One region of the Paenibacillus sp. Marseille-Q7038 genome, then DNA from elsewhere that is predicted to be linked to it. Evidence: a T-box and tRNA genes for the amino acid it is inferred to sense, from the RefSeq annotation. Region 1 holds a T-box; the other regions hold tRNA genes.
What was found. The T-box of region 1 lies ahead of tyrS (tyrosine--tRNA ligase). A T-box ahead of a tRNA ligase gene usually reads a tRNA of that ligase, here a tRNA-Tyr.
Positions count from the first base shown of each region.

Region 1 (7,413 bases):
CACTAGGAAAACCCTTAATGACTAATGTTACGACAGCTCACGGTATTTACAAGGCTGCCCTTCCTATTGGAGCCGTTGTGAATCTGAATACAGAGGCGAATCAGCTGATCGTGGTCGAGCCCACTATTCTTCCCTGAAATCTATCTAACGACTATGTTATACTCTCTTAAAAGAAATCGCCTTCTACAAGTCACTATATAGTCATCGTATAAAGGAAAGGAAGAACGATAAAGATGGAACCTGAGCTCATTGCTATTAGTGCTATTTTATTATCATGTATCCTGCTGCTTATCGTCATGAAAGTAAAACGTCAAATCAAAGAAATTCAGCTTGAACTTGATCTTATCAGAAATCAAACAGGTCGAGCAGATTTTTCCCCCTACTCACCTGTTTCTGATCCGAATCAAGGTCAAGCTGTCTCTTTTAACACTTCAGCTGAGAAAATAAATGTAACAGCACTTGATGAACAACTCCTATTCATGATCCAACAAGGCAAAAAAATTGCTGCCATCAAAAAGCTCAGAGAAGTAAAAGATATGGATCTAAAGTCTGCTAAATTATACGTAGACAAACTAGAAGAACAAATGTAGCTTGGATTTTTTACGTTAGATCACATTTTTAGTCTTGTTTTCATAGCTGCCCCTCCAAAAGCAAGCATAGCAGTCATGGCATTCGTAATCGGATGGTAATCCGCCTTAGGAGATGGACTTTTCAAGGCACTATACAATGCGTTCCGGCGATCAAGCTGCTCATACCATCCGCCATGTTTATGATCAACAAAATGCGTAAAGCAGTAGTCAAATAAAGAAATATAAAACTCTCTATATTCCTCTGAGTCTGTTCTCGCTGCAAATAAGGCGGCGGCTCCGAGCGCCTCTGTCTGTACCCAATACAGCTTATCATTATCGATAACGGACTTGTTATCCGGCGAGATCGCGAATACGATACCTCCATATTTTCGATCCACACCCTTATTTGTCGCATGTCGGAAAAGAGCTTCTGCCCTTGGAAACAGCCACTCTTCCGGCTGATGCCGATCTAGCAGTTGCAACAATTTACTCCACTCAATCGAGTGTCCAACCACAAATCCATAGGGACGGAATTCATTTTTTGTATTCCCTTTTTCATAATCCCAATCAATCTTCCAATTCTCATCGTAGTGCTCCCATAACATTTCTGTACCCGACTGAGGAAGTAACTTGAACATGACCGAATGTGCAATTTTTCTGGCTCGCTCATCATATTTACCGTCCCCTGTAGCTTCAAAAGCTGCCATCATCGCTTCACACAGATGCATGTTTGCATTCTGCCCGCGATAAGGAGACGTAACCGACCAATCCGCCGTTATTTCATCTACATAAAGCCCGTCTTCCTCACGCCAGAAGTGCTGATCAAGTATCTCGTATATATGCTCTATCATTGGTTTTGCTTCGGCAATATCTGCCTTATAAGCAGAAGCAGCAGCTAAAAGAGCAAAAGCATGTCCATATGCCATTTTTCTATTATCCTCTACCCTTTGCCCTTTTACTTTCCAATAATATCCGCCATATTCTTTATCTCGGTGTATTTTATCTAAGTAGGTTAAACCACGCTTCGCTAAGTCACGGTATTTATCTGAACCTGTTAGAATGGCCGCTGAACTATAAATGTAAATCAAACGAGCTGTTCCTACGAGTGGTCTGATCTCCGCATCAGATACGGTTCCATCATCCAAATAAGTGTTGAAATATCCTCCGTTTATTTCGTCTTCTGCATGCCCAGCATAAAAATCAACGGTATCTACAATGTGCTTTTCAAGGAAAGAAAGTTCCATAAACTGATTTCCGTTTGTAACTGTATTCATGACAAAACACCACCTATTCTTATTTATTGTAAAGTAATTAATTTCATTCTCTATTCCTTTACCCTAAATACATAAAAACAAAAAAAGACTGAAGAAAAACTAGTAGTTTAAACTAGTTTTCCTTCAGTCTGAGACGGCGGATACTCGCCGTATTTGGGTATGATGGGTTCTGAGGGACTCGAACCCTCGACCAATTGATTAAGAGTCAACTGCTCTACCAACTGAGCTAAGAACCCCTATCGATTTCATTTAAAAACCAATCAATGTGTCTATTATAACATATGAAAATCATTTTTGCTATAAAAATCATAAATGATCGTTATTTTCTTGTCTAGATCATAGATAGAACCGCCGATGTATAGAGCTTGATGATAATAAAACGGCGGCACACGTAAAAGTGTCCCGCCGTTTTAGATTGTAGTGAACCTTAGTCAGAACTTATCAGAAACGTTGCAGGTTCCTAATACTAGGATACTGTGGTCTAATTGTCTACTAAGACATTTTCACTAGGCTGTAGTTTTTCTTACCTTTACGGATAATGATAAACCGACCACCAATGGCTTCACTTGCTGTCACTTCAAAGTTCACATCAGTAACTCGCTCACCATTCATTGAAATCGCACCTTTGGTAATATCTTCACGCGCTTGACGCTTAGATGGCTCGATACCGAGATCAACAAGCCAGTCTACGATATTTTTCGGTTCATTCGTTGCTTCGAAAGTTGGCATTTCTTTAAACCCTTGCTCAATCTCATCTGCCGTAAGGGATTTAATATCACCGCTAAATAAGGCAGCTGTAATCCGAAGCGCTTGCTCAAGCATTTCCTCGCCATGTACAAATCTTGTCATTTCTTCTGCAAGTTTCTTTTGAGCTTCCCGTTTATGCGGCTCTGTCTGTACTTTTTCAGCCAGCTCATCAATTTCCTCTTTGGAGAGGAATGTAAAGTACTTCAAGTATTTCACTACATCACGATCATCTGTGTTCGCCCAGAATTGGTAGAACTCAAATGGAGTTGTTTTCTTCGGATCGAGCCAGATCGAACCGCCCGCTGATTTACCGAATTTCGTACCATCGGCTTTCAGCATCAGTGGAATCGTCAGACCGAATGCTTTTGCTTCTGCTCCTTCTTTTTTCCGAATCAAATCTAGACCGCTTGTAATGTTACCCCATTGGTCAGAACCACCGATCTGCAGTTGAACATCTTCATTCTGATACAGATGCAAGAAATCAAGAGACTGCAGGATTTGATAAGAAAATTCGGTAAAGGAAATACCACTTTCGAGTCTGCTTGCTACAACATCCTTAGCTAGCATGGAATTAAGGCTGAAGTTTTTACCATAATCGCGCAAGAATTCGATAACATTGATCTTATGGGTCCAGTCATAGTTGTTAACCATGCGAATTTGGTTATCACCTTCCGTAATGAACAGTTTTTTCATTTGGTTAGTGAGTGCATCCACATTTGCTTGTACTTCTTCAAGTGTTTGCAACGAACGTTCTGATTGACGTCCACTTGGATCACCAATGGTTCCCGTAGCCCCACCGATCAGGATAACCGGACGATGTCCAGCTAGCTGGAATCGTTTGAGTACCATAAAGGGAATCAAGTGACCAATATGCATACTATCGCCCGTTGGATCTACACCACAGTAGAGCGATATTGATTTTTGGTTCGTTAATTCTTTAAGACCTTCCGCATCCGTTTGTTGATTAATGGCGTCCCGCCATTCCAGTTCATCAATAATATTCACAGTCATAACACTCCTTCAGGTTCGTAAGTTTTCTTATAACGAGAGATAAATCAGCACGGTAAATATAAAAAAAATCGTCCCTATGTCTATTGTAGACATAGGGACGATCGAACAACCGTGGTACCACCCAGATTGCATAAATGAACACTACACATCATGTGTGCCATTTATGCCGCTTTTTGCGCGAGGTATCGTTCGCCACTTCCGCTCGGCATTACCCGAGATACTCCAGAGTGTAATTCGCGATCTTAGTGTGTACCGGGTTCCATCAACCCCGGCTTTCTAGAACAGGGACTAAGCTGCTACTGGGCTCTTTCAACGTATATCATATATAAGATTATTGACAGTATAGAGAAATAAATTTTTGATGTCAACCTTTGAAGTTTGGTGTAATAATCGAAGTTTTCACAATAACGTTATAATTTACTCTCTCATCCCATTTTTTATCGACCCTTAGAATGTTAGAATGAAATTATATGTTCAAAATTTGCATTAGGAGTAAAAGAATTGCGTACACATCCAATTAATTTTTTGCGTATTACAGGCCTATTAGATGGTTTTTCATTTTTGTTTTTGTTATGTATCGCCATGCCAATGAAGTATATCGGCGGCATCGATGCAGCAGTCTCGATCATGGGTAGTATTCACGGGGCAATCTTCTGCTTATATGCTCTTGCGATCCTTTATGCTGCTATTCGGGTCGATTGGAGCATATGGTGGTCTATTGCAGCATTTATTGCCGCTTTTATCCCGTTCGGTAATTTTGTATTTGATTTTAAGCTAAAAAAAGCTCAAACCAAATATAAGATGAAACCTTTTAATCCTGCCCTGGTTGTTTATAGTATTGTCTTCTTTTCTTTTATCGATTTATTTGCTCAACTGCCCGTTATGAGTACTTTTGCGGCTTCTGTCGGGGCAAGCACATTTATTGTAGGCTTTGTGGTAGGACTGTATTCATTAACCAATACGGTGGGCAATGTTTTATCTGGTATTCTGACGGATAAGATCGGTCCTTTCAAATTACTTATAGCCGGTTTGCTATTAACAAGCAGTACGTTGCTGCTATATTATTTTGTCGAATCACCTACATTTTTGATCGTTGTACGTATTTTTCATGGTTTTGTAGCTGGACTCATTGTTCCTGCTGCGTTCACCTTCTCAGCAAATACAACGATCAATCATGAACAAGGCAAAAAAGTGGCTTTTACCGGTACCTTTGTAGGGCTAGCCGCGATTATCGGACCTGCTTTCAGCGGAATCATGGCAAACAAAACCTCGGTACCTTTCGTTTTCACTTGTATAGCCGTACTGGGGTTTATCCTAACCGTATTATCTGTTATCTTTCTTCGTAAATATAAAGTGTCTAAGACAGAGAAAGAGGTTAACGTCCACACATCAGCTGGATCGTTCTTTAATATAGGGGTTATAAAAGCATATTGCGGGGCATTTTTCTTAATGTTCTCTCAAGGCGTAATCGCTTATTTACTACCCCTGCATGTTCAGACGCTTGGATATGATTCAAGATTAAGCGGCACACTGTTGAGTACGTTCGGGATCATTGCTGTTCTCATGTTTGTACTTCCTACGAATCGTATTTTCGATCGTGTTGCTCCTTCGATAACGATGGCCATTGGAATGGGCCTGCTTGGCGTTAGTCAGCTGCTGATTAGCCAATCAACAACGACACTCGCCCTATACATCGTACTCGGCTTATATGGAATTGGCTTTGCCCTCTTGTTCCCATCCATCAATACGATGCTCATTAGAGCTACCACGGCGGAACTGCGAGGCAAAGCTTACGGATACTTTTATGCCTTCTTTTCTTTAGGGGTAGTTGCTGGATCTTCTGTATTAGGATGGCTGTCTCTCAGTATTATCGGAGGTTTTTTATTTACGGGAGTGATCCTATTGCTTATTTCTATTACCATTGCCTTTCACAAGAAAAAAGATCAGGTACTACATCATTAAGGGAATACAAGTTTCCTATAACCTTTACTACAAAAGAAGACAGGATCACGAGAATTTTACCTAAGGTAAACTCCATGATCCTGTCTTTTATTTTACAAATAACATGATTCTTCATTCTATGCACGACCTACAGATATTCAACTGCACTAAGAGCCATGATGCAAGCCCCCAGCGATTTAAGATCATCTTCTACAATAGGCTCTGAAACATAATAGGTATACGATCCATCCCGGTAAGGCTGTCCTCCAAGCCCTGCCACTTTACAGTTCTGCTTAACAGACAGCATACCCTCACGATCTTTGTACAAGAACTTTGTTATTATCCCCTGATAAGCACGCTTAGCAGCCTCATGCATCTCAGGGCCCAGTATTCCAAGTGCATTTCCTTTCTTTAGAGTATAAGTGAACATAGAAGAAGCTGAAGCCTCCAGGTAATTCCCCTGCCGGGTGCCCTGATCCATGACTTGATACCATAACCCAGTCTGCGTGTCTTGTACGTTAAGAACTGCCTTGGAACAACGCTTAAGCATAGCTACTATTTCTTCTCGCCCTTCATGTCCCTCAAGAAAAGGCAATGTATCCACAAGAGCCATAGCAAACCAGCCCATACCCCTCCCCCAAACCTGCGGAGATTGCCCAGTTACAGGGTTTGACCACCTCTGACCTCGACTCTCATCCCATCCATGGTACAAAAGACCGGTCTGTGAATCACGTGCTTTGTTCTCCATCAGCATCAATTGCTGCACTGCTTCATTAATATAACGCCTTTCTTCAAACATGGTTCCGTACTCGGCTAGAAACGGCATCGCCATGTAATGACCATCAAGCCACATTTGGTGGGGATAGATTTTTTTGTGCCAGAATCCACCGGATTTTGTACGCGGCTGATTGTTCATTTGTGAGATCAGCTTTTTTACAGCCAGCCTATATTTTTTTTCGCCCGTATGCCGATAGAGTTGAAGCAGTATTTTCCCGTTATTGATTTGATCCAAATTATAATCCTGTTCCCGGTAAGTACGGATATTCCCATCGTTCTCTACATAACGATCCATATTCGTCTGGATATATTCCAAAAGATAGTGCTCCCCCGTATACCTGTAAACATCGTGGATAGCTTTCAACAAGCAGCCTTGTTCGTAGTGCCAACGATCAGAAACCCGGGTACAGTGAATCAACATTGGGTAGTTCTTGATCCACTGCGTCACCAGCAGTATCGCATGATTACCCATTAGCCTTTCCTCCTACACCCGTGCGGAACGCTTTGCTGGCTGCCACTGATCCACACCTCCCAAGACAAAATCAGGTGTGAGATTGCTTGCTTCTTCCTTGCTTATGAGCTGTGCCCAGGTCACCCGCTCCATATCATTCGCACCCGGTCCGTACGAGCCATATTCTGCATATCTAGATGTTTTTTCCTTCTCTAGGTCCCCCCAATTATGCCAACCTGAAGGATGAACGGAAGCATCCATTTTTGTTCGAACCCAGGTGACCTTCGCATAAGGTCTCCATGGTCTTCCTAAATACACATTCTCTACCCCATCGCCTCCTGTAACCACGCAATCCAGAAAAACGTATCCGTGTTCCACATTCTCCGGTGTGGATGCAGCCGTAATGTATCCGCCTTTGCGTTTACAGTGGATATGACACTGTTCGAATACTGCTGTTGCCGGTCCAAAAATAAAATCGACGTCTCCCTCAATATAACATTGGTCATAATATTGCCTACCCGGACCCGTGTACAGGGTATCTTGATCCCCTAAAAACCGTACCTTCCTGAACAAAGCCCGATCTGCATCTACAAAGGCGGCAACCGCCTGAACTGTTCCTGGACCAGAACTGTTAACAATCGTA
Region 1 is NZ_CBCOOM010000001.1:685,667-693,079, reverse strand. Features, by position in the region: gene ACWPWY_RS03400 (S66 peptidase family protein) at 1-137, shown strand, start outside; gene ACWPWY_RS03395 (hypothetical protein) at 234-590, shown strand; gene ACWPWY_RS03390 (AGE family epimerase/isomerase) at 611-1,843, opposite strand; tRNA gene ACWPWY_RS03385 (tRNA-Lys) at 2,007-2,079, opposite strand; gene tyrS (tyrosine--tRNA ligase) at 2,336-3,595, opposite strand; T-box leader at 3,692-3,923, opposite strand; gene ACWPWY_RS03375 (MFS transporter) at 4,103-5,563, shown strand; gene ACWPWY_RS03370 (glycoside hydrolase family 88/105 protein) at 5,691-6,791, opposite strand; gene ACWPWY_RS03365 (pectinesterase family protein) at 6,804-7,413, opposite strand, start outside.

Region 2 (7,413 bases), on a different contig from region 1:
TAATCCCGGGGCTCAACCTCGGGTCGCACCCAAAACTGGGTAACTTGAGTACAGAAGAGGAAAGTGGAATTCCACGTGTAGCGGTGAAATGCGTAGAGATGTGGAGGAACACCAGTGGCGAAGGCGACTTTCTGGGCTGTAACTGACGCTGAGGCGCGAAAGCGTGGGGAGCAAACAGGATTAGATACCCTGGTAGTCCACGCCGTAAACGATGAATGCTAGGTGTTAGGGGTTTCGATACCTTGGTGCCGAAGTTAACACATTAAGCATTCCGCCTGGGGAGTACGGTCGCAAGACTGAAACTCAAAGGAATTGACGGGGACCCGCACAAGCAGTGGAGTATGTGGTTTAATTCGAAGCAACGCGAAGAACCTTACCAGGTCTTGACATCCCTCTGACCGGTCTAGAGATAGACCTTTCCTTCGGGACAGAGGAGACAGGTGGTGCATGGTTGTCGTCAGCTCGTGTCGTGAGATGTTGGGTTAAGTCCCGCAACGAGCGCAACCCTTGATCTTAGTTGCCAGCAGGTAAAGCTGGGCACTCTAAGGTGACTGCCGGTGACAAACCGGAGGAAGGTGGGGATGACGTCAAATCATCATGCCCCTTATGACCTGGGCTACACACGTACTACAATGGCCGGTACAACGGGCAAACAAAGCCGCGAGGTGGAGCAAATCCTTAAAAGCCGGTCTCAGTTCGGATTGCAGGCCGCAACTCGCCTGCATGAAGTCGGAATTGCTAGTAATCGCGGATCAGCATGCCGCGGTGAATACGTTCCCGGGTCTTGTACACACCGCCCGTCACACCACGAGAGTTTACAACACCCGAAGCCGGTGGGGTAACCGCAAGGAGCCAGCCGTCGAAGGTGGGGTAGATGATTGGGGTGAAGTCGTAACAAGGTAGCCGTATCGGAAGGTGCGGCTGGATCACCTCCTTTCTATGGAGAATTGTTTCCTGCAATGGAAACATTCAAATATACGTACGACGAAAGTCGACGGACCACTTTGTGAAAGCAAAGTAAACACTCACTCGTTGTTCAGTTTTGAGAGTTTAATCTCTCAAAATCAAGTCATGTAATTTTATCTACACAGTTTGTGTTAGACCAAAATTCCATGATCGCTGTTTCAGTGAAACAGCTTTGTTCCTTGAAAACTAGATAACGAAACAATTTTGCGATTTTAGAAATATCCTTTAAGCTGAACTTGTGTTAAACAAGTGAAGATTAATAGATTGCATAGCGAAATTTTTGAATGATGAACGACTTTTGGCGAATGCCAACCGGAGTGAATCATTCAAAAATGAGCATATGGTTAAGCTATTAAGAGCACACGGAGGATGCCTAGGCGCTAGGAGCCGATGAAGGACGTGGCGAACAACGATACTGCCTCGGGGAGCTGTACGCAAGCTTTGATCCGGGGATGTCCGAATGGGGAAACCCAGCTATCGTAATGGATAGTTATCTCTACCTGAATACATAGGGTAGTTGAAGGCAGACCAGGGGAACTGAAACATCTAAGTACCCTGAGGAAGAGAAAACAATAGTGATTCCGTCAGTAGCGGCGAGCGAACGCGGATTAGCCCAAACCAATCAGCTTGCTGGTTGGGGTTGTGGGACGTCTCACATGGAGTTACAAAGGAACCGATTAGTTGAAGAGGTCTGGAAAGGCCCGCCAGAGAAGGTAAAAGCCCTGTAGTCAAAAGTCTGTTCCCTCCGAGACGGATCCCGAGTAGTGCGAGGCACGTGAAACCTCTATGAATCCGGCAGGACCATCTGCCAAGGCTAAATACTCCCTAGCGACCGATAGTGAAACAGTACCGTGAGGGAAAGGTGAAAAGCACCCCGGAAGGGGAGTGAAATAGAACCTGAAACCGTGTGCTTACAAAAAGTCAGAGCCCGTTTTAGGGGTGATGGCGTGCCTTTTGTAGAATGAACCGGCGAGTTACGTTCCCGTGCAAGGTTAAGGTGAAAAGCCGTAGCGCGCTGCGAAAGCGAGTCTGAATAGGGCGACATAGTACGTGGACGTAGACCCGAAACCGTGTGATCTACCCCTGTCCAGGGTGAAGGTGCGGTAACACGCACTGGAGGCCCGAACCCACGCACGTTGAAAAGTGCGGGGATGAGGTGGGGGTAGCGGAGAAATTCCAATCGAACTCGGAGATAGCTGGTTCTCCCCGAAATAGCTTTAGGGCTAGCCTCGGAACAAGTAAGTCGTGGAGGTAGAGCACTGATTGGGTGCGGGGCCCGCAAGGGTTACCAAGCTCAGTCAAACTCCGAATGCCATAGACTTGTATTCCGGGAGTCAGACAGTGAGTGCTAAGATCCATTGTCAAGAGGGAAACAGCCCAGACCATCAGCTAAGGTCCCCAAGTGTGTGTTAAGTGGGAAAGGATGTGGAGTTGCACAGACAACCAGGATGTTGGCTTAGAAGCGACCACCATTTAAAGAGTGCGTAATAGCTCACTGGTCGAGTGACTCTGCGCCGAAAATGTAACGGGGCTAAACACACCACCGAAGCTATGGCTTGATACTATGTATCAGGGGTAGGGGAGCGTTGTATGCCGGGTTGAAGGTAGACCGGAAGGACTGCTGGACTGCATACAAGTGAGAATGCCGGTATGAGTAACGAAAAGATCAGTGAGAATCTGATCCGCCGAAAACCTAAGGGTTCCTGAGGAAGGCTCGTCCGCTCAGGGTAAGTCGGGACCTAAGGCGAGGCCGAAAGGCGTAGTCGAAGGACAACAGGTCGAAATTCCTGTACCACCGTAAATCGTTACGAGCGATGGGGGGACGCAGTAGGGTAGTGACGCAGACTGATGGATGTCTGTCCAAGCAGTGAGGCTGATGTGTAGGCAAATCCGCACATCATTAAGGCTGGGCTGTGATGGGGAGTGAAAATTACAGTAGCGAAGGTCATGATCTCAGACTGCCAAGAAAAGCCTCTAGCCAGATGAAGGTGCCCGTACCGTAAACCGACACAGGTAGGTGAGAAGAGAATTCTAAGGCGCGCGGAAGAACTCTCGTTAAGGAACTCGGCAAAATGACCCCGTAACTTCGGGAGAAGGGGTACCCCGGTAGTGTGAATAGCACGAGGGGGTCGCAGTGAAAAGGCCCAAGCGACTGTTTAGCAAAAACACAGGTCTGTGCGAAGCCGCAAGGCGAAGTATACGGGCTGACGCCTGCCCGGTGCTGGAAGGTTAAGGGGAGTGGTTAGGGATTAGTCCCGAAGCTATGAACCGAAGCCCCAGTAAACGGCGGCCGTAACTATAACGGTCCTAAGGTAGCGAAATTCCTTGTCAGGTAAATTCTGACCCGCACGAATGGCGTAACGACTTGGGCGCTGTCTCAACGAGAGATCCGGTGAAATTTTAATACCTGTGAAGATGCAGGTTACCCGCGACAAGACGGAAAGACCCCATGGAGCTTTACTGCGACTTGATATTGGATTTGGGTACGATCTGTACAGGATAGGTGGGAGCCTAAGAAGCATGAGCGCCAGCTTGTGTGGAGGCAACGTTGGGATACCACCCTGATCGTATCTAGGTTCTAACTTGGTACCGTGATCCGGTGCGAGGACAGTGTCAGGTGGGCAGTTTGACTGGGGCGGTCGCCTCCTAAAGAGTAACGGAGGCGCCCAAAGGTTCCCTCAGAATGGTTGGAAATCATTCGCAGAGTGTAAAGGCACAAGGGAGCTTGACTGCGAGACCTACAAGTCGAGCAGGGACGAAAGTCGGGCTTAGTGATCCGGTGGTACCGCATGGAAGGGCCATCGCTCAACGGATAAAAGCTACCCTGGGGATAACAGGCTTATCTCCCCCAAGAGTCCACATCGACGGGGAGGTTTGGCACCTCGATGTCGGCTCATCGCATCCTGGGGCTGAAGTAGGTCCCAAGGGTTGGGCTGTTCGCCCATTAAAGCGGTACGCGAGCTGGGTTCAGAACGTCGTGAGACAGTTCGGTCCCTATCTGTCGTGGGCGTAGGAAATTTGAGAGGAGCTGTCCTTAGTACGAGAGGACCGGGATGGACATACCGCTGGTGTACCAGTTGTTCCGCCAGGAGCATCGCTGGGTAGCTATGTATGGAAGGGATAAGCGCTGAAAGCATCTAAGCGCGAAGCCCACCTCAAGATGAGATTTCCCAATTAGTAAGACCCCTTGAAGACGACGAGGTAGATAGGCTGGGGGTGGAAGTGCGGCAATGCATGGAGCTGACCAGTACTAATCGGTCGAGGGCTTATCCTAAATATAAATCGCAAAGATTGTTTCGTATCTAGTTTTCAGGGAGCAAAACCTTGAATACGCTATTGGTTTTTTTATACACACTTTATAGTGATGTACCAAAACCAACGCGGATCGCATTTGTTTCACAAATGCTCGTTTGGTGGCGATAGCGGAGGGGTTCCACACGTACCCATCCCGAACACGACCGTTAAGCCCTCCAGCGCCGATGGTACTTGGACCGCAGGGTCCTGGGAGAGTAGGACGTCGCCAAGCGAATACCCTTTTGGGTTATTTTTTTGCCTGATCGTTACAATTAACGATGAGGGCCCTTAGCTCAGCTGGTTAGAGCGCACCCCTGATAAGGGTGAGGTCGGTGGTTCGAGTCCACTAGGGCCCACCATTCAAATTCATAATTCCATTATGGGGCCATAGCTCAGCTGGGAGAGCGCCTGCCTTGCACGCAGGAGGTCAGCGGTTCGATCCCGCTTGGCTCCACCAATATTCCCTGATAGCTCAGTTGGTAGAGCACTCGACTGTTAATCGAGTTGTCACAGGTTCGAGCCCTGTTCGGGGAGCCATTTCTGGAGAAGTGTCCGAGCTGGCCGAAGGAGCACGATTGGAAATCGTGTAGGCGTCACAAGCGTCTCGAGGGTTCGAATCCCTCTTTCTCCGTTGCGAATTTTCTAGAATGTTTAATACAGTAAGGCCCGTTGGTCAAGGGGTTAAGACACCTCCCTTTCACGGAGGTAACAGGGGTTCGAATCCCCTACGGGTCACTTTATATGGAGATTTAGCTCAGCTGGGAGAGCATCTGCCTTACAAGCAGAGGGTCGGGGGTTCGATCCCCTCAATCTCCACCATATCAAATATCGCGGGGTGGGAGCTCGGTAGCTCGTCGGGCTCATAACCCGAAGGTCGCAGGTTCAAATCCTGCCCCCGCAATTGTAATACCTGGAACTGTGGTGTAGAGGCCTAACATGCCTGCCTGTCACGCAGGAGATCGCGGGTTCGAATCCCGTCAGTTCCGCCACTTTTATCTTAACTCCAGTTATATGAAGTATGATATATCGTAATCATTTAGCCGGTGTAGCTCAACTGGTAGAGCAACTGACTTGTAATCAGTAGGTTGGGGGTTCAAGTCCTCTCGCCGGCACCAGTTTTATTATGGAGGATTAGCGAAGTGGCCAAACGCATCAGACTGTAAATCTGCTCCCTTACGGGTTCGGTGGTTCGAATCCATCATCCTCCACCAGATTTATTTTTAAAGTCATTATTTATATGGCGGTCGTGGCGAAGGGGTTAACGCACCGGTCTGTGGCTCCGGCATTCGTGGGTTCAAGTCCCATCGATCGCCCCATTTTTAAACCTTATCACTGTTGGGGATTAGCCAAGCGGTAAGGCAACGGACTTTGACTCCGTCATGCATAGGTTCAAATCCTATATCCCCAGCCATTTTTTAGTACGAGCCATTAGCTCAGTTGGTAGAGCACCTGACTTTTAATCAGGGTGTCGAAGGTTCGAGCCCTTCATGGCTCACTTTAATATATATGCGGTCGTGGCGGAATTGGCAGACGCGCACGGTTCAGGTCCGTGTGGGCTAACCCCCGTGGAGGTTCGAGTCCTCTCGACCGCACCATATATTTTGCGGACGTGGCTCAGCGGTAGAGCATCGCCTTGCCAAGGCGAGGGTCGCGGGTTCGATTCCCGTCGTCCGCTCCAATCATATTTGCGCCCTTAGCTCAGCTGGATAGAGCGTTTGACTACGAATCAAAAGGCCGGGAGTTCGAATCTCTCAGGGCGCGCCATTTAAATAACGGGATGTAGCTCAGCTTGGCAGAGCACCTGGTTTGGGTCCAGGGGGTCGCATGTTCAAATCGTGTCATCCCGATATTTTTACGCGGGTGTAGTTCAATGGTAGAACTTCAGCCTTCCAAGCTGATAGCGTGGGTTCGATTCCCATCACCCGCTTCACAGTAAACCCCTTCGCTTTCGCGAAGGGGTTTTTTTATTATTACTATATTAGTCAAGAACAAGTAGGAACTATTCTGCTTGTTCTTTTTTTGGCTGGAGCGTTATGCTTCTACGACCATCGATACCAATCGGTATATCGCCAGCAATGGTAACACGCCGTACCACACGGTGCTCATCACCATAGTCATTAATTGCATAATGTTGTGTTGCTCGGTTATCCCAAACTACCACATCACCCACTGCCCAGCGCCAGCGAACTGTATTTTCAAGTCTAGTGACGTGCTCTTGTAAAATATTGATGATTCGATCGGAATCTGCAGTTCTGAGCCCCGATATTCTTCTTACAAATTGCCCTAATAGCAAGTGACGTTCCCCTGTTTCGGGATGAACTCTTACCACGGGATGCTCGGTTTGATATACCGTTGCAGCAAAAACATTGTTCTTTCGCTGCGTTTGCTCTCCTGCGACTTCTTTTTGTGCAGGTGCTGCATAATCAAAAACGTTGGAGTGAATTGCCCGAAGGCTGCCTGCCAGCTCTTTTAATTCAGGAGATAAATCTTCATAGGCGGCTGCCGTGTTGGCCCATACCGTGTCCCCTCCAGCAGGAGGAATCACTACTGATCGCAGAATGGATGCTTTGGGATAAGCATCAACAAAGGTTACATCTGTGTGCCAAGCGTTAGCACGACCTCCATGAGCAGAATCCAGCTCAAGTACAGCTCGTGTTCCGTCTTTTACGGGTACAGTGGGATGTGCATACAGCTCTCCTAAAAGTTTGGCAAAGCGCTCTTGCCCCTCATCATCTAGTTGATGTTGATCCCTGAAGAAGAGGACTTTATATCTGAGCAGAGCTTCTTGTATGGATTCAACGACCGCAGGGAAGAGATCCTCTGATAAATCAATACCTCTCACTTCCGCTCCAATTCTTCCGGCTACCGGTACGATTTCAAGCTGAACTACCTGGTTTTGGGTAACATTATTCATGAATAAACTCCTCCTTGGTATGCGGTCTCCCGCCATAATGGTTTTCCTACAATAAGGGACAGATACAATAACAATACGAGGCGTACGAGATCTGTCAAAAGCAGGATAGAGATAGCATTATATAATTTACAATTTACAGAATTAATGCCCGTCTACTTACGATAGTGACCAGATAGAGACACAGTAACTCTAAGTACTCTAGCGCCTTTTATACTCTAAGCATTCGGACTAAAACAGAT
Region 2 is NZ_CBCOOM010000002.1:138,430-145,842, reverse strand. Features, by position in the region: rRNA gene ACWPWY_RS17830 (16S ribosomal RNA) at 1-937, shown strand, start outside; rRNA gene ACWPWY_RS17825 (23S ribosomal RNA) at 1,309-4,240, shown strand; rRNA gene rrf (5S ribosomal RNA) at 4,376-4,492, shown strand; tRNA gene ACWPWY_RS17815 (tRNA-Ile) at 4,543-4,619, shown strand; tRNA gene ACWPWY_RS17810 (tRNA-Ala) at 4,642-4,717, shown strand; tRNA gene ACWPWY_RS17805 (tRNA-Asn) at 4,722-4,797, shown strand; tRNA gene ACWPWY_RS17800 (tRNA-Ser) at 4,803-4,891, shown strand; tRNA gene ACWPWY_RS17795 (tRNA-Glu) at 4,924-4,995, shown strand; tRNA gene ACWPWY_RS17790 (tRNA-Val) at 5,004-5,079, shown strand; tRNA gene ACWPWY_RS17785 (tRNA-Met) at 5,090-5,161, shown strand; tRNA gene ACWPWY_RS17780 (tRNA-Asp) at 5,173-5,249, shown strand; tRNA gene ACWPWY_RS17775 (tRNA-Thr) at 5,300-5,375, shown strand; tRNA gene ACWPWY_RS17770 (tRNA-Tyr) at 5,386-5,471, shown strand; tRNA gene ACWPWY_RS17765 (tRNA-His) at 5,501-5,576, shown strand; tRNA gene ACWPWY_RS17760 (tRNA-Gln) at 5,597-5,671, shown strand; tRNA gene ACWPWY_RS17755 (tRNA-Lys) at 5,683-5,755, shown strand; tRNA gene ACWPWY_RS17750 (tRNA-Leu) at 5,769-5,855, shown strand; tRNA gene ACWPWY_RS17745 (tRNA-Gly) at 5,864-5,938, shown strand; tRNA gene ACWPWY_RS17740 (tRNA-Arg) at 5,948-6,024, shown strand; tRNA gene ACWPWY_RS17735 (tRNA-Pro) at 6,034-6,107, shown strand; tRNA gene ACWPWY_RS17730 (tRNA-Gly) at 6,117-6,187, shown strand; gene ACWPWY_RS17725 (TauD/TfdA dioxygenase family protein) at 6,260-7,174, opposite strand.
Region 2: it encodes a tRNA-Tyr, which carries the amino acid that the T-box ahead of tyrS (tyrosine--tRNA ligase) is inferred to sense. The anticodon was not compared.

Region 3 (7,413 bases), 2.4 Mb from region 1:
GGTCCCAAGGGTTGGGCTGTTCGCCCATTAAAGCGGTACGCGAGCTGGGTTCAGAACGTCGTGAGACAGTTCGGTCCCTATCTGTCGTGGGCGTAGGAAATTTGAGAGGAGCTGTCCTTAGTACGAGAGGACCGGGATGGACATACCGCTGGTGTACCAGTTGTTCCGCCAGGAGCATCGCTGGGTAGCTATGTATGGAAGGGATAAGCGCTGAAAGCATCTAAGCGCGAAGCCCACCTCAAGATGAGATTTCCCAATTAGTAAGACCCCTTGAAGACGACGAGGTAGATAGGCTGGGGGTGGAAGTGCAAAGAATGCATGGAGCTGACCAGTACTAATCGGTCGAGGGCTTATCCTAAAATAAAAATCGCAAAAAAACGTTTCGTATCTAGTTTTCAGGGAGCAATTCCTTGAATACGCTATTGGTTTTATACACACGTTATAGTGATGTACCAAAACCAACGCGGATCGCATTTGTTACACAAATGCTCGTTTGGTGGCGATAGCGGAGGGGTTCCACACGTACCCATCCCGAACACGACCGTTAAGCCCTCCAGCGCCGATGGTACTTGGACCGCAGGGTCCTGGGAGAGTAGGACGTCGCCAAGCGAATACCCTTTTGGGTTATTTTTTTGCCTTATCGTTACTCATTAACGATGAGGGCCCTTAGCTCAGCTGGTTAGAGCGCACCCCTGATAAGGGTGAGGTCGGTGGTTCGAGTCCACTAGGGCCCACCATTCAAATTTATAATTCCATTATGGGGCCATAGCTCAGCTGGGAGAGCGCCTGCCTTGCACGCAGGAGGTCAGCGGTTCGATCCCGCTTGGCTCCACCAATATTCCCTGATAGCTCAGTTGGTAGAGCACTCGACTGTTAATCGAGTTGTCACAGGTTCGAGCCCTGTTCGGGGAGCCATTTCTGGAGAAGTGTCCGAGCTGGCCGAAGGAGCACGATTGGAAATCGTGTAGGCGTCACAAGCGTCTCGAGGGTTCGAATCCCTCTTTCTCCGTTGCGAATTTTCTAGAATGTTTAATACAGTAAGGCCCGTTGGTCAAGGGGTTAAGACACCTCCCTTTCACGGAGGTAACAGGGGTTCGAATCCCCTACGGGTCACTTTATATGGAGATTTAGCTCAGCTGGGAGAGCATCTGCCTTACAAGCAGAGGGTCGGGGGTTCGATCCCCTCAATCTCCACCATATAAATATCGCGGGGTGGAGCGACTCGGTAGCTCGTCGGGCTCATAACCCGAAGGTCGCAGGTTCAAATCCTGCCCCCGCAATTGTAATACCTGGAACTGTGGTAGAGGCCTAACATGCCTGCCTGTCACGCAGGAGATCGCGGGTTCGAATCCCGTCAGTTCCGCCATTTTTATTCTGAATAAGGCTCGGTAGCTCAGTCGGTAGAGCAGAGGACTGAAAATCCTCGTGTCGGCGGTTCGATTCCGTCCCGAGCCACCATTCAAAAATTAGCCGATGTAGCTCAACTGGTAGAGCAACTGACTTGTAATCAGTAGGTTGGGGGTTCAAGTCCTCTCGTCGGCACCAGTTTCATATGGAGGATTAGCGAAGTGGCCAAACGCATCAGACTGTAAATCTGCTCCCTTACGGGTTCGGTGGTTCGAATCCATCATCCTCCACCAGATTTATTTTCAAAGTTTGTCGTTGTATGGCGGTCGTGGCGAAGGGGTTAACGCACCGGTCTGTGGCTCCGGCATTCGTGGGTTCAAGTCCCATCGATCGCCCATTTTTAAACCTTATCACTGTTGGGGATTAGCCAAGCGGTAAGGCAACGGACTTTGACTCCGTCATGCATAGGTTCAAATCCTATATCCCCAGCCATTTTTTTAGTACGAGCCATTAGCTCAGTTGGTAGAGCACCTGACTTTTAATCAGGGTGTCGAAGGTTCGAGCCCTTCATGGCTCACCATCATTTATATGCGCGTGTGGCGGAATTGGCAGACGCACTAGACTTAGGATCTAGCGTCTTTGACGTGGGGGTTCGAGTCCCTTCACGCGCATCCTTTAATTGCGGACGTGGCTCAGCGGTAGAGCATCGCCTTGCCAAGGCGAGGGTCGCGGGTTCGATTCCCGTCGTCCGCTTTTATATTTTTTGCGCCCTTAGCTCAGCTGGATAGAGCGTTTGACTACGAATCAAAAGGCCGGGAGTTCGAATCTCTCAGGGCGCGCCATTATATTTTTAAATATGAAATAAGCAACAAGCCGGTGTGGCGGAATTGGCAGACGCGCGCGACTCAAAATCGTGAGGGAAACCGTGGGGGTTCGAGTCCCTTCACCGGCATCATATATTACGGGATGTAGCTCAGCTTGGTAGAGCACCTGGTTTGGGACCAGGGGGTCGCATGTTCAAATCGTGTCATCCCGATATTTATACGCGGGTGTAGTTCAATGGTAGAACTTCAGCCTTCCAAGCTGATAGCGTGGGTTCGATTCCCATCACCCGCTTCATTTGTAAACCTCTTCGCGAAAGCGAAGGGGTTTTTATTATTTTTACCTTTATAAGGGAGTAAGTATTGAATACTCGAGGTAATTCTTTTTCGGCTGGACCTTGTACTTCTAAGACCATCATTACCAGCAGAAACATTGCTAGTAATTGTGACAAGCGGTGTTAACAACTAAAAAGAATGAGATGATCTTCTCATCTTAGGAAGTTATATTGATGATACACATACGTAACACATATTCTTTTTATTATTTGCGAATGAAGTGCATTGTTAGTTTTAATGTGAAAAATGAAAAGAATAAGTTAATTGATTTGAAGAAATATAGGTTAATTCAATAAAATAAAAGAATAGATCGATTCTATAGTTGAACTGCGCTCACACTTGTTAAATACGACTAACAAGGGAGGTGCAGTTTTTTTAGGTTCTTCAAGTCTCAATATGGTAAAATAAGGCGGTATTTGAAGTTTAGGAGTGAGGTACCATTGAAAGTTCAAAAAGGAGAGAACTGGGGCATGATTCGGATCTCATATACTCTAGGGATCATTGCATTATTGTCGATTATGTTTTTACCTGTTGTACTTAGCATTACGTTTTCCATATTATCAATAATTACAAGTTTTATAGCCGTGATTTTGTATAAGAAACGAAGGGCAGTTAATGTGCTCGTATTTAATACGGTAGTGCTTCTTGTACTTGTTTTAGGGCTGTATTTTATTTTTTCAAGCTTTGTCATTTTGGAATAGTGTTTTTCTAATGAAGTGGAAAGTAGGGGAATCGGGTGAACAGAACTAAGTGAACACAAGAGATACTCGATACAAATCTTTTGAAAAAAGTCATTAAATTTGATATTTTTTAAATTTTTTATGTTATTTTAATGTTTTGTTTTATAAAACCCTTATATTTAATAGAGTGAGAAGGAAATCACGAAGGGAGATTTTAAAAATTGGATAATAAACCATTACAAAATGATAATGAAGAAGAAAAGAAAGACTCTTTAACTGAAGAGCAGGAAACAGCACTGCAAGAAACCTCTCCAGAGGCAGAAGTACAAGAGGAAAATACGGAGAAGTTAGCAGATGATAATTCTGAGGTTGCTACAAAAGGGAAGAGCAGCTTAGTTTGGATGATTGTATCAGGAGTTCTTGCTGTAGTTCTTATAATCGTACTAATAAAGCCTCCGTTTGGGGGAACTAACGAAGCTGTGGCTTCAGTTAACGGTACCAAGATTACGAAGGACGACCTATATAACGAATTGGTGGCACTCGGAGGCGCGTCCACACTTGATAATATGATTACTATGGAATTGATTGATCAGGCGGCAGCGGAGGCTAATGTCTCTATTACGGAAGAAGACGTGAATGCTGAGATCGAAGCGCTTAAGACACAATTTGGCGGTGAAGAAGCCCTGAATGCAGCTCTTGCCCAGTCAGGTATGACACTTGATAATCTCAAGGAAAACACGGAAATACAAGTGAAAATCCGTAAAATTCTAGAGCCACAAACGAAGGTAACAGACGAAGATATTAGTACGTACTACGAGGAGAACAAAGATTCGTTTGCAACTCCAGAGCAGGTAAAAGCTTCCCATATCCTTGTAGCAACGAAGGAAGAAGCTGAAGCGATTAAGAAAGAACTGGATGGAGGAGCAGACTTTGCTACCCTGGCATCAGAAAAATCTACAGATACAGCTTCTGCCGTAAATGGCGGAGATCTAGGATTCTTCGGTGAAGGTCAAATGGTAGAAGAGTTCGAGAAAGCGGCTTTCTCCATGGAAATTAATGAAATTAGTGAACCAGTGAAGACTGAAAATGGTTACCATATCATTAAGAAAACAGATCATAAAGAAGCTGCAAATCCAACGCTTGAAGATAAAAAAGAAGAGATTCGTAAGTTACTAGTAGATCAACAAGTTAGTGAACTTTCCCCAACATGGTTAAGCGATTTGCGTTCCAATGCAAAGATAACCAATAAACTTGAGGAAGCAGAATCTACTGAATCTACAGATTCCACGGATCCTACAGAAACGACAACAACAGAATAGACGATGGAATTCCGAGAGGATAAGAAAAGAAGGCAACCAATAGGGTTGCCTTCTTTTTTTGCTAACCATAGGCTCGTTGTATACTTATCTTTTTACATTTTAAATGAGATAAAAGCTCGGTACGATTTCCGTCGGTGTTAATGCGATAAGAAATGAAAGATAAACCAGAAAGATAGTGGTTAATCCGTTTTATTGGTTAATGCAAGCTCTTAGGCTTGCTTATTTTTGATAATCTTTGTAACGAATCGATCATTAGTTAGTCTAATACTCAGTAGGAGGTGAAAATGTGACCGATTTTGAGAATATATTCAATCAATATTTTAAAGATGTATATAGATTTGTATTGTCGATGTGTAGGGATAGGGCAATTGCTGAAGAGATTACGCAAGAAACTTTCTTTAAGGCATTAGGCAGTATAAACCAATTTAAAGGCAATTGTAAGATCAGCGTCTGGCTTTGCCAAATTGCGAAGAATACATATTTCTCTTATGCAGAGAAGCAGAAGCGATTTGTGGCACATGAACGAAACGATGAATCAAGTACACATAGTATCGAAGAAATGATGCTTTCAAAGGAACAGACATTCCGAGTTCATAAAGTTTTACATGACCTAGAGGAACCATATAAAGAAGTATTTACACTACGAGTCTTTGGTGAATTGTCGTTTGCTCAAATCAGCGAGATATTTGGGAAAACAGAGAGTTGGTCTAGGGTTACATTCCATCGAGCGAAGCGGAAAATCCAGTGTTTATTAGAGGAGGTATAAATATATGAAAGAGATCTCATGCGAGATCGTACAAGATTTGCTGCCACTGTATTACGATGAGGTATGCAGTAAAGAGTCTATAAAATTGGTCGAAGATCATCTCCAAAATTGCGAGAGTTGTCGTATCGAACTGGATCGGATTAAAACAGAGATCAGCCTTCCGCAACCAGTAGTGGCAGAAAACCAGAATGAAGCAGAAGCAATTAAAGGACTGCGGTTGGTTTGGAGGCGATCCAAGTTAAGAGCTTTTGTCATAGGAATTCTTGTTGCCTCACTGATATTTGGAATGTACGTGGGTTTGACACAGTGGCAAATCATGAAAGTACCTTCTGATCGGATTGAGGTTTATGAAGTAGCTGAATTATGGAATGGTAGAGTTGTTTATCATGCCGAAATAACAGATGGATACGAATTAAATCGTATTAAATATGAAATGGATGAACAGGGGAATTTTTATTTAGTACCGCTTCATTCTATAATCAGAACAAAGAAAGATCCTGAAATTTCATCAGAAATATATAACAATCTTGAGCATGAGAAAAGTGTTTACAAGAATAGATATGGTACGGATTTAAAAGCAATATACTTCCGATCCTCGAGTGAGGACATCTTAATTTGGAAAGAGGGTATGGAGTTAAAGGCTCCAAGCGATGAACTTAAGGGGAAATTGAAATATCATAAAATTAACTAACAGATAGCACTAGTTTAATAAAAGATAATCTATCGTTTGAATCTATATTATTAGAAAAATAATAATTAACATTTAGTAGCGAACTCATCGAGAGCCTTGAATAATATCAAGGTTCTTATGTTTTTTTATAAGAGGGGCTGATAGGATAGTTTATATTAAATTAATATCCCCCTTGTCCCAATGTTGCTGATTATGACATGATATACCAAAAGAAAGAGAGTTTTTCGGATAGCATAAATATGAACTAATAGGTAGGGTTGTTCACAATCAATAAGAGATAACAGATTATATGTGGAGGTAGTAGATTATGATCGAATTTAGGGAGATCGATAGAACTAATTTTTTTGATGTTATTAAGCTGGGTGTAGCAGATGGACAGAAAAAGTTTGTAGCGGATAATTTGTTTTCTTTGGCACAGGCTAAGGCATTTCCGGAGTGTATTGGCTTGGCAATCTATCACGATGACATTTTAGTAGGATTCACGATGTACGGTATAGATGATGAGGATAAAGAATACTGGATCTCCCGCTTAATGATTGATGAGAAGTATCAGTCAAAAGGCTATGGAAAAGCTGCGATGGAGAAATTAATTGATAGGATTAAAGAAGATAAAAAGTATCAGGTAATTTACATAAGCTTTGAACCAGAGAATGCTTGGGCAAAGCATTTATATGAGAAATTAGGTTTTGTACCAGAGGGTCGTCTAATCGATGGGGAAGTAGTTTACAAGCTGGAGTATTAAAATCGAATATGAATCTGAGAACCTTGATAGAATATCAGGGTCTTTTTTGTTGTGATGAAATTAAATAAAGATTCCCTATTATTAGCAACGGCGATTTAGGAACGAATTCGGGTCGTTTTTTAAGTAATGTACTAAAGAGAATAAAGATATTTACTTTACTGTGTCCGTGTCTTAAGTTCATAACTGTTATATAGATAAACAAGCAGAAAGGGGGAGAGGAAAATGGATCGGATCGGACAATACATAGCTGACATCAAGGCCGGAGACATCGAGAAATTCAGTTATATTGTAAATCAATATGAAAGGCAGATCTTCATCTATTGCAGTCGGATCCTGAATAGCGAACAAGATGCGGAGGATGCGATCCAAGAGATTTTCTTCAAGGCGTATAAGTCGATCCATTCCTACAAACCACAGTATAGTTTTAACTCTTGGCTGTACAAGATTGCTTATAATCACTGTATTAATACCCTGAGAAAAAGAAAAGTATATGAAAAGGCAAAGTCTTTGCTTTTTTTGGAGGAGAGAAGTAAAACAAATACGGAAGTTCAAGAGCGAAGTATTTTTAGCCCTGCATTTGAAAAAGCACTTCTAAGTCTGAGTCATCAAGAGAGGAGTCTACTCATTCTTCATGTATTTCATGAAAAAAATTATCAAGAAATATCGGACATAACAGGAACAACCAGCTCAGAGGCTGTCCGAAAAAGAATC
Region 3 is NZ_CBCOOM010000001.1:3,129,876-3,137,288, reverse strand. Features, by position in the region: rRNA gene ACWPWY_RS14960 (23S ribosomal RNA) at 1-358, shown strand, start outside; rRNA gene rrf (5S ribosomal RNA) at 493-609, shown strand; tRNA gene ACWPWY_RS14950 (tRNA-Ile) at 661-737, shown strand; tRNA gene ACWPWY_RS14945 (tRNA-Ala) at 760-835, shown strand; tRNA gene ACWPWY_RS14940 (tRNA-Asn) at 840-915, shown strand; tRNA gene ACWPWY_RS14935 (tRNA-Ser) at 921-1,009, shown strand; tRNA gene ACWPWY_RS14930 (tRNA-Glu) at 1,042-1,113, shown strand; tRNA gene ACWPWY_RS14925 (tRNA-Val) at 1,122-1,197, shown strand; tRNA gene ACWPWY_RS14920 (tRNA-Met) at 1,207-1,280, shown strand; tRNA gene ACWPWY_RS14915 (tRNA-Asp) at 1,292-1,366, shown strand; tRNA gene ACWPWY_RS14910 (tRNA-Phe) at 1,383-1,458, shown strand; tRNA gene ACWPWY_RS14905 (tRNA-Thr) at 1,470-1,545, shown strand; tRNA gene ACWPWY_RS14900 (tRNA-Tyr) at 1,555-1,640, shown strand; tRNA gene ACWPWY_RS14895 (tRNA-His) at 1,670-1,742, shown strand; tRNA gene ACWPWY_RS14890 (tRNA-Gln) at 1,765-1,839, shown strand; tRNA gene ACWPWY_RS14885 (tRNA-Lys) at 1,852-1,927, shown strand; tRNA gene ACWPWY_RS14880 (tRNA-Leu) at 1,938-2,018, shown strand; tRNA gene ACWPWY_RS14875 (tRNA-Gly) at 2,029-2,100, shown strand; tRNA gene ACWPWY_RS14870 (tRNA-Arg) at 2,113-2,189, shown strand; tRNA gene ACWPWY_RS14865 (tRNA-Leu) at 2,220-2,299, shown strand; tRNA gene ACWPWY_RS14860 (tRNA-Pro) at 2,310-2,383, shown strand; tRNA gene ACWPWY_RS14855 (tRNA-Gly) at 2,393-2,463, shown strand; gene ACWPWY_RS14850 (hypothetical protein) at 2,945-3,205, shown strand; gene ACWPWY_RS14845 (foldase protein PrsA) at 3,406-4,503, shown strand; gene ACWPWY_RS14840 (RNA polymerase sigma factor) at 4,790-5,269, shown strand; gene ACWPWY_RS14835 (zf-HC2 domain-containing protein) at 5,274-5,960, shown strand; gene ACWPWY_RS14830 (GNAT family N-acetyltransferase) at 6,268-6,702, shown strand; gene ACWPWY_RS14825 (RNA polymerase sigma factor) at 6,925-7,413, shown strand, end outside.
Region 3: it encodes a tRNA-Tyr, which carries the amino acid that the T-box ahead of tyrS (tyrosine--tRNA ligase) is inferred to sense. The anticodon was not compared.

Region 4 (7,413 bases), on a different contig from region 1:
GCAAGTAAAACTCATGAGTGAATGAAATACAAATTCAATTTGTTGGTCATAACAAATTGAATAGAGAACTTTTAAGTTCTCGTCAGCATTTTCTAAATGAGCATATCGCTCTTTTCAATAACTTTATTGGAGAGTTTGATCCTGGCTCAGGACGAACGCTGGCGGCGTGCCTAATACATGCAAGTCGAGCGGAGTTAATGAGAAGCTTGCTTCTCTGAGACTTAGCGGCGGACGGGTGAGTAACACGTAGGCAACCTGCCCATAAGACTGGGATAACTACCGGAAACGGTAGCTAATACCGGATAGGTTCTTCTCTCGCATGAGAGAAGAAAGAAAGACGGAGCAATCTGTCACTTATGGATGGGCCTGCGGCGCATTAGCTAGTTGGTGGGGTAAAGGCCTACCAAGGCGACGATGCGTAGCCGACCTGAGAGGGTGATCGGCCACACTGGGACTGAGACACGGCCCAGACTCCTACGGGAGGCGACAGTAGGGAATCTTCCGCAATGGACGAAAGTCTGACGGAGCAACGCCGCGTGAGTGATGAAGGTTTTCGGATCGTAAAGCTCTGTTGCCAGGGAAGAACGTCCTTGAGAGTAACTGCTCAAGGAGTGACGGTACCTGAGAAGAAAGCCCCGGCTAACTACGTGCCAGCGGCCGCGGTAATACGTAGGGGGCAAGCGTTGTCCGGAATTATTGGGCGTAAAGCGCGCGCAGCAGCGGTTATTTAAGTTGGGTGTTTAATCCCGGGGCTCAACCTCGGGTCGCACCCAAAACTGGGTAACTTGAGTACGAAGAGGAAAGTGGAATTCCACGTGTAGCGGTGAAATGCGTAGAGATGTGGAGGAACACCAGTGGCGAAGGCGACTTTCTGGGCTGTAACTGACGCTGAGGCGCGAAAGCGTGGGGAGCAAACAGGATTAGATACCCTGGTAGTCCACGCCGTAAACGATGAATGCTAGGTGTTAGGGGTTTCGATACCCTTGGTGCCGAAGTTAACACATTAAGCATTCCGCCTGGGGAGTACGGTCGCAAGACTGAAACTCAAAGGAATTGACGGGGACCCGCACAAGCAGTGGAGTATGTGGTTTAATTCGAAGCAACGCGAAGAACCTTACCAGGTCTTGACATCCCTCTGACCGGTCTAGAGATAGACCTTTCCTTCGGGACAGAGGAGACAGGTGGTGCATGGTTGTCGTCAGCTCGTGTCGTGAGATGTTGGGTTAAGTCCCGCAACGAGCGCAACCCTTGATCTTAGTTGCCAGCAGGTAAAGCTGGGCACTCTAAGGTGACTGCCGGTACAAACCGGAGGAAGGTGGGGATGACGTCAAATCATCATGCCCCTTATGACCTGGGCTACACACGTACTACAATGGCCGGTACAACGGGCGAAAGAAAGCCGCGAGGTGGAGCAAATCCTTAAAAGCCGGTCTCAGTTCGGATTGCAGGCCGCAACTCGCCTGCATGAAGTCGGAATTGCTAGTAATCGCGGATCAGCATGCCGCGGTGAATACGTTCCCGGGTCTTGTACACACCGCCCGTCACACCACGAGAGTTTACAACACCCGAAGCCGGTGGGGTAACCGCAAGGAGCCAGCCGTCGAAGGTGGGGTAGATGATTGGGGTGAAGTCGTAACAAGGTAGCCGTATCGGAAGGTGCGGCTGGATCACCTCCTTTCTATGGAGAATTGTTTCCTGCAATGGAAACATTCAAATATACGTACGACGAAAGTCGACGGACTACTTTGCGAAAGCAAAGTAAACACTCACTCGTTGTTCAGTTTTGAGAGTTTAATCTCTCAAAATCAAGTCATGTAATTTTATCTACACAGTTTGTGTTAGACCAAAATTCCATGATCGCTGTTTCAGTGAAACAGCTTTGCTCATTGAAAACTAGATAACGAAACAATTTTGCGATTTTAGAAATATCCTTTAAGCTGAACTTGTGTTAAACAAGTGAAGATTAATAGATTGCTGAGTGAGGTTTTTGGATGAAGAACGACTTTTGGCGCATGCCAACTGGAGAGATTCAGCAAAAATACCGAACAATATGGTTAAGCTATTAAGAGCACACGGAGGATGCCTAGGCGCTAGGAGCCGATGAAGGACGTGGCGAACAACGATACTGCCTCGGGGAGCTGTACGCAAGCTTTGATCCGGGGATGTCCGAATGGGGAAACCCAGCTATCGTAATGGATAGTTATCTCTACCTGAATACATAGGGTAGTTGAAGGCAGACCAGGGGAACTGAAACATCTAAGTACCCTGAGGAAGAGAAAACAATAGTGATTCCGTCAGTAGCGGCGAGCGAACGCGGATTAGCCCAAACCAATCAGCTTGCTGGTTGGGGTTGTGGGACGTCTCACATGGAGTTACAAAGGAACCGATTAGTTGAAGAGGTCTGGAAAGGCCCGCCAGAGAAGGTAAAAGCCCTGTAGTCAAAAGTCTGTTCCCTCCGAGACGGATCCCGAGTAGTGCGAGGCACGTGAAACCTCGTATGAATCCGGCAGGACCATCTGCCAAGGCTAAATACTCCCTAGCGACCGATAGTGAAGCAGTACCGTGAGGGAAAGGTGAAAAGCACCCCGGAAGGGGAGTGAAATAGAACCTGAAACCGTGTGCTTACAAAAAGTCAGAGCCCGTTTTATGGGTGATGGCGTGCCTTTTGTAGAATGAACCGGCGAGTTACGTTCCCGTGCAAGGTTAAGGTGAAAAGCCGTAGCCGCGCCGAAAGCGAGTCTGAATAGGGCGACATAGTACGTGGACGTAGACCCGAAACCGTGTGATCTACCCCTGTCCAGGGTGAAGGTGCGGTAACACGCACTGGAGGCCCGAACCCACGCACGTTGAAAAGTGCGGGGATGAGGTGGGGGTAGCGGAGAAATTCCAATCGAACTCGGAGATAGCTGGTTCTCCCCGAAATAGCTTTAGGGCTAGCCTCGGAACAAGTAAGTCGTGGAGGTAGAGCACTGATTGGGTGCGGGGCCCGCAAGGGTTACCAAGCTCAGTCAAACTCCGAATGCCATAGACTTGTATTCCGGGAGTCAGACAGTGAGTGCTAAGATCCATTGTCAAGAGGGAAACAGCCCAGACCATCAGCTAAGGTCCCCAAGTGTGTGTTAAGTGGGAAAGGATGTGGAGTTGCACAGACAACCAGGATGTTGGCTTAGAAGCGACCACCATTTAAAGAGTGCGTAATAGCTCACTGGTCGAGTGACTCTGCGCCGAAAATGTAACGGGGCTAAACACACCACCGAAGCTATGGCTTGATACTATGTATCAGGGGTAGGGGAGCGTTGTATGCCGGGTTGAAGGTAGACCGGAAGGACTGGGGACTGCATACAAGTGAGAATGCCGGTATGAGTAACGAAAAGATCAGTGAGAATCTGATCCGCCGAAAACCTAAGGGTTCCTGAGGAAGGCTCGTCCGCTCAGGGTAAGTCGGGACCTAAGGCGAGGCCGAAAGGCGTAGTCGAAGGACAACAGGTCGAAATTCCTGTACCACCGTAAATCGTTACGAGCGATGGGGGGACGCAGTAGGGTAGTGACGCAGACTGATGGATGTCTGTCCAAGCAGTGAGGCTGATGTGTAGGCAAATCCGCACATCATTAAGGCTGGGCTGTGATGGGGAGTGAAAATTACAGTAGCGAAGGTCATGATCTCAGACTGCCAAGAAAAGCCTCTAGCCAGATGAAGGTGCCCGTACCGTAAACCGACACAGGTAGGTGAGAAGAGAATTCTAAGGCGCGCGGAAGAACTCTCGTTAAGGAACTCGGCAAAATGACCCCGTAACTTCGGGAGAAGGGGTACCCCGGTAGTGTGAATAGCAGGGGGTCGCAGTGAAAAGGCCCAAGCGACTGTTTAGCAAAAACACAGGTCTGTGCGAAGCCGCAAGGCGAAGTATACGGGCTGACGCCTGCCCGGTGCTGGAAGGTTAAGGGGAGTGGTTAGGGAGTAATCCGAAGCTATGAACCGAAGCCCCAGTAAACGGCGGCCGTAACTATAACGGTCCTAAGGTAGCGAAATTCCTTGTCAGGTAAATTCTGACCCGCACGAATGGCGTAACGACTTGGGCGCTGTCTCAACGAGAGATCCGGTGAAATTTTAATACCTGTGAAGATGCAGGTTACCCGCGACAAGACGGAAAGACCCCATGGAGCTTTACTGCGGCTTGATATTGGATTTGGGTACGATCTGTACAGGATAGGTGGGAGCCTAAGAAGCATGAGCGCCAGCTTGTGTGGAGGCAACGTTGGGATACCACCCTGATCGTATCTAGGTTCTAACTTGGTACCGTGATCCGGTGCGAGGACAGTGTCAGGGGGGCAGTTTGACTGGCGGTCGCCTCCTAAAGAGTAACGGAGGCGCCCAAAGGTTCCCTCAGAATGGTTGGAAATCATTCGCAGAGTGTAAAGGCACAAGGGAGCTTGACTGCGAGACCTACAAGTCGAGCAGGGACGAAAGTCGGGCTTAGTGATCCGGTGGTACCGCATGGAAGGGCCATCGCTCAACGGATAAAAGCTACCCTGGGGATAACAGGCTTATCTCCCCCAAGAGTCCACATCGACGGGGAGGTTTGGCACCTCGATGTCGGCTCATCGCATCCTGGGGCTGAAGTAGGTCCCAAGGGTTGGGCTGTTCGCCCATTAAAGCGGTACGCGAGCTGGGTTCAGAACGTCGTGAGACAGTTCGGTCCCTATCTGTCGTGGGCGTAGGAAATTTGAGAGGAGCTGTCCTTAGTACGAGAGGACCGGGATGGACATACCGCTGGTGTACCAGTTGTTCCGCCAGGAGCATCGCTGGGTAGCTATGTATGGAAGGGATAAGCGCTGAAAGCATCTAAGCGCGAAGCCCACCTCAAGATGAGATTTCCCAATTAGTAAGACCCCTTGAAGACGACGAGGTAGATAGGCTGGGGGTGGAAGTGCGGAATGCATGGAGCTGACCAGTACTAATCGGTCGAGGGCTTATCCTAAAAATAAATCGCAAAGATTGTTTCGTATCTAGTTTTCAGGGAGCAGAGGGTCGGGGGTTCGATCCCCTCAATCTCCACCATATAAATATCGCGGGGTGGAGCGACTCGGTAGCTCGTCGGGCTCATAACCCGAAGGTCGCAGGTTCAAATCCTGCCCCCGCAATTGTAATACCTGGAACTGTGGTGTAGAGGCCTAACATGCCTGCCTGTCACGCAGGAGATCGCGGGTTCGAATCCCGTCAGTTCCGCCATTTTTATTCTGAATAAGGCTCGGTAGCTCAGTCGGTAGAGCAGAGGACTGAAAATCCTCGTGTCGGCGGTTCGATTCCGTCCCGAGCCACCATTCAAAAATTAGCCGATGTAGCTCAACTGGTAGAGCAACTGACTTGTAATCAGTAGGTTGGGGGTTCAAGTCCTCTCGTCGGCACCAGTTTCATATGGAGGATTAGCGAAGTGGCCAAACGCATCAGACTGTAAATCTGCTCCCGTACGGGTTCGGTGGTTCGAATCCATCATCCTCCACCAGTTTTTAGGGGCATAGTTTAAAGGTAGAACAACGGTCTCCAAAACCGTTGGTGTGGGTTCAATTCCTGCTGCCCCTGCCAATTTTACAAATTTAGTATCATGATAAAGAATACATGGCGGTCGTGGCGAAGGGGTTAACGCACCGGTCTGTGGCTCCGGCATTCGTGGGTTCAAGTCCCATCGATCGCCCCATTTTTTCTTTATCACTGCTGGGGATTAGCCAAGCGGTAAGGCAACGGACTTTGACTCCGTCATGCATAGGTTCAAATCCTATATCCCCAGCCATTTATTTGCGGACGTGGCTCAGCGGTAGAGCATCGCCTTGCCAAGGCGAGGGTCGCGGGTTCGATTCCCGTCGTCCGCTCCAATATATACGGCGCCATAGCCAAGTGGTAAGGCACAGCTCTGCAAAAGCTTTATCCCCAGTTCGAATCTGGGTGGCGCCTCCATTTTTATTTATAAGCGGGAGTGGCGGAATCGGCAGACGCACAGGACTTAAAATCCTGCGGTAGGTGACTATCGTACCAGTTCAAGTCTGGTCTTCCGCATATCTAGTCTGTGCCCTTAGCTCAGCTGGATAGAGTATTTGATTGCGAATCAAAAAGCTTCGGAGTTCAAATCTTTTAGGGCACATATAATAGAATAAGCCGGTGTGGCGGAATTGGCAGACGCGCGCGACTCAAAATCGTGAGGGAAACCGTGGGGGTTCGAGTCCCTTCACCGGCATAGATCAATAAGGGTTATATTACTGAATTCAGTAATATAACCCTTATTTTATTTTCATATCATAAGTTAATGTTAATGTATCGTATGAGTTTGTGGTTTGAATGGAAATCGGAGTAACTGATTAGAGCTTGAAATAATCTATAGGTATTTATGAGGCTAAATGAGTTCGTTGATATCTGAGGTTCCCAGTCAAGTTATAATCATGGATAACTTAAAGGTCCGGGATGATCCCCGACCTGAGTCTAGGATAAAGAACCGTCCGGGGTCCGTTTTATAAATTGCGAAAATTACCTAAAATAAAGACATAAGAAACACGTAGTATACAAAAGAGGCGGTGATAACAAATTATGAGGTACACGAAAGAGAAAAACTTGGCCATCATTCTGATCGCCATCGGAGCATTAATATTACTCGGTAAGTTTATTCCTTTTCTCGGTTTTATCTCTGGAACGATTATGAGCTACCTAATACCGGTGATTATGATTGCGATCGGATATTACGGTATAAAAAGAGGGAATGCGCTTTTTGGTTACATCATACTGATTATCGGCGTACTTTACTTGCTCAGTAAACTTGCATGGCTTATCGGACCGCTTCTTGCCATCGGACTTATCATCTTCGGTATATCGATGTTAAGAGGTAGAGGATTAAAAAGGTATTAAGGAAGACGAATAGAGAAAAGGGAGGTAAACAAGAATGAGTGTGTTTCGCCGAATGCGGGATATAACCGCAGCTACAATTAATGAACATTTAGAGCAAAGTCAAGATCCTGTGAAAATGATCGACCAATTTCTCATGGATACAAGAAATGAGATCGGTGAGGTAGAAAAACTGCATGCACAATATTCACGTCACACAAGACAATTGAAGCAGCAGGTAGATGAAGCCAAAGCTATGATCATTAAACGAGAAGAGCAAGCACTTCTTGCGCTAAAAGCAGAGGAAGATCATCTTGCTAAACTGGCTCTACAAGAAAAAATGCTATATGAAGAAAAATACAACCAATATATCGGACTTTATGAACAGAGCAGAGATGCATTAACGGAGCTAGAAGAACAACTCGATCACTTAAAGACCGAATACCAAACGGTCTATAGCAAACGTCAGTACTATTATGCACGAATGCAGACGATACAGCTCCAGCAACGAATGAACGAACGAGCGGGCAAAATGGGAGGTACTCAAA
Region 4 is NZ_CBCOOM010000002.1:1,114,901-1,122,313, forward strand. Features, by position in the region: rRNA gene ACWPWY_RS22385 (16S ribosomal RNA) at 124-1,678, shown strand; rRNA gene ACWPWY_RS22390 (23S ribosomal RNA) at 2,053-4,976, shown strand; tRNA gene ACWPWY_RS22395 (tRNA-Met) at 5,066-5,139, shown strand; tRNA gene ACWPWY_RS22400 (tRNA-Asp) at 5,151-5,227, shown strand; tRNA gene ACWPWY_RS22405 (tRNA-Phe) at 5,244-5,319, shown strand; tRNA gene ACWPWY_RS22410 (tRNA-Thr) at 5,331-5,406, shown strand; tRNA gene ACWPWY_RS22415 (tRNA-Tyr) at 5,416-5,501, shown strand; tRNA gene ACWPWY_RS22420 (tRNA-Trp) at 5,508-5,581, shown strand; tRNA gene ACWPWY_RS22425 (tRNA-His) at 5,618-5,693, shown strand; tRNA gene ACWPWY_RS22430 (tRNA-Gln) at 5,712-5,786, shown strand; tRNA gene ACWPWY_RS22435 (tRNA-Gly) at 5,794-5,868, shown strand; tRNA gene ACWPWY_RS22440 (tRNA-Cys) at 5,877-5,950, shown strand; tRNA gene ACWPWY_RS22445 (tRNA-Leu) at 5,964-6,049, shown strand; tRNA gene ACWPWY_RS22450 (tRNA-Arg) at 6,060-6,134, shown strand; tRNA gene ACWPWY_RS22455 (tRNA-Leu) at 6,148-6,227, shown strand; gene ACWPWY_RS22460 (LiaF transmembrane domain-containing protein) at 6,575-6,889, shown strand; gene ACWPWY_RS22465 (PspA/IM30 family protein) at 6,924-7,413, shown strand, end outside.
Region 4: it encodes a tRNA-Tyr, which carries the amino acid that the T-box ahead of tyrS (tyrosine--tRNA ligase) is inferred to sense. The anticodon was not compared.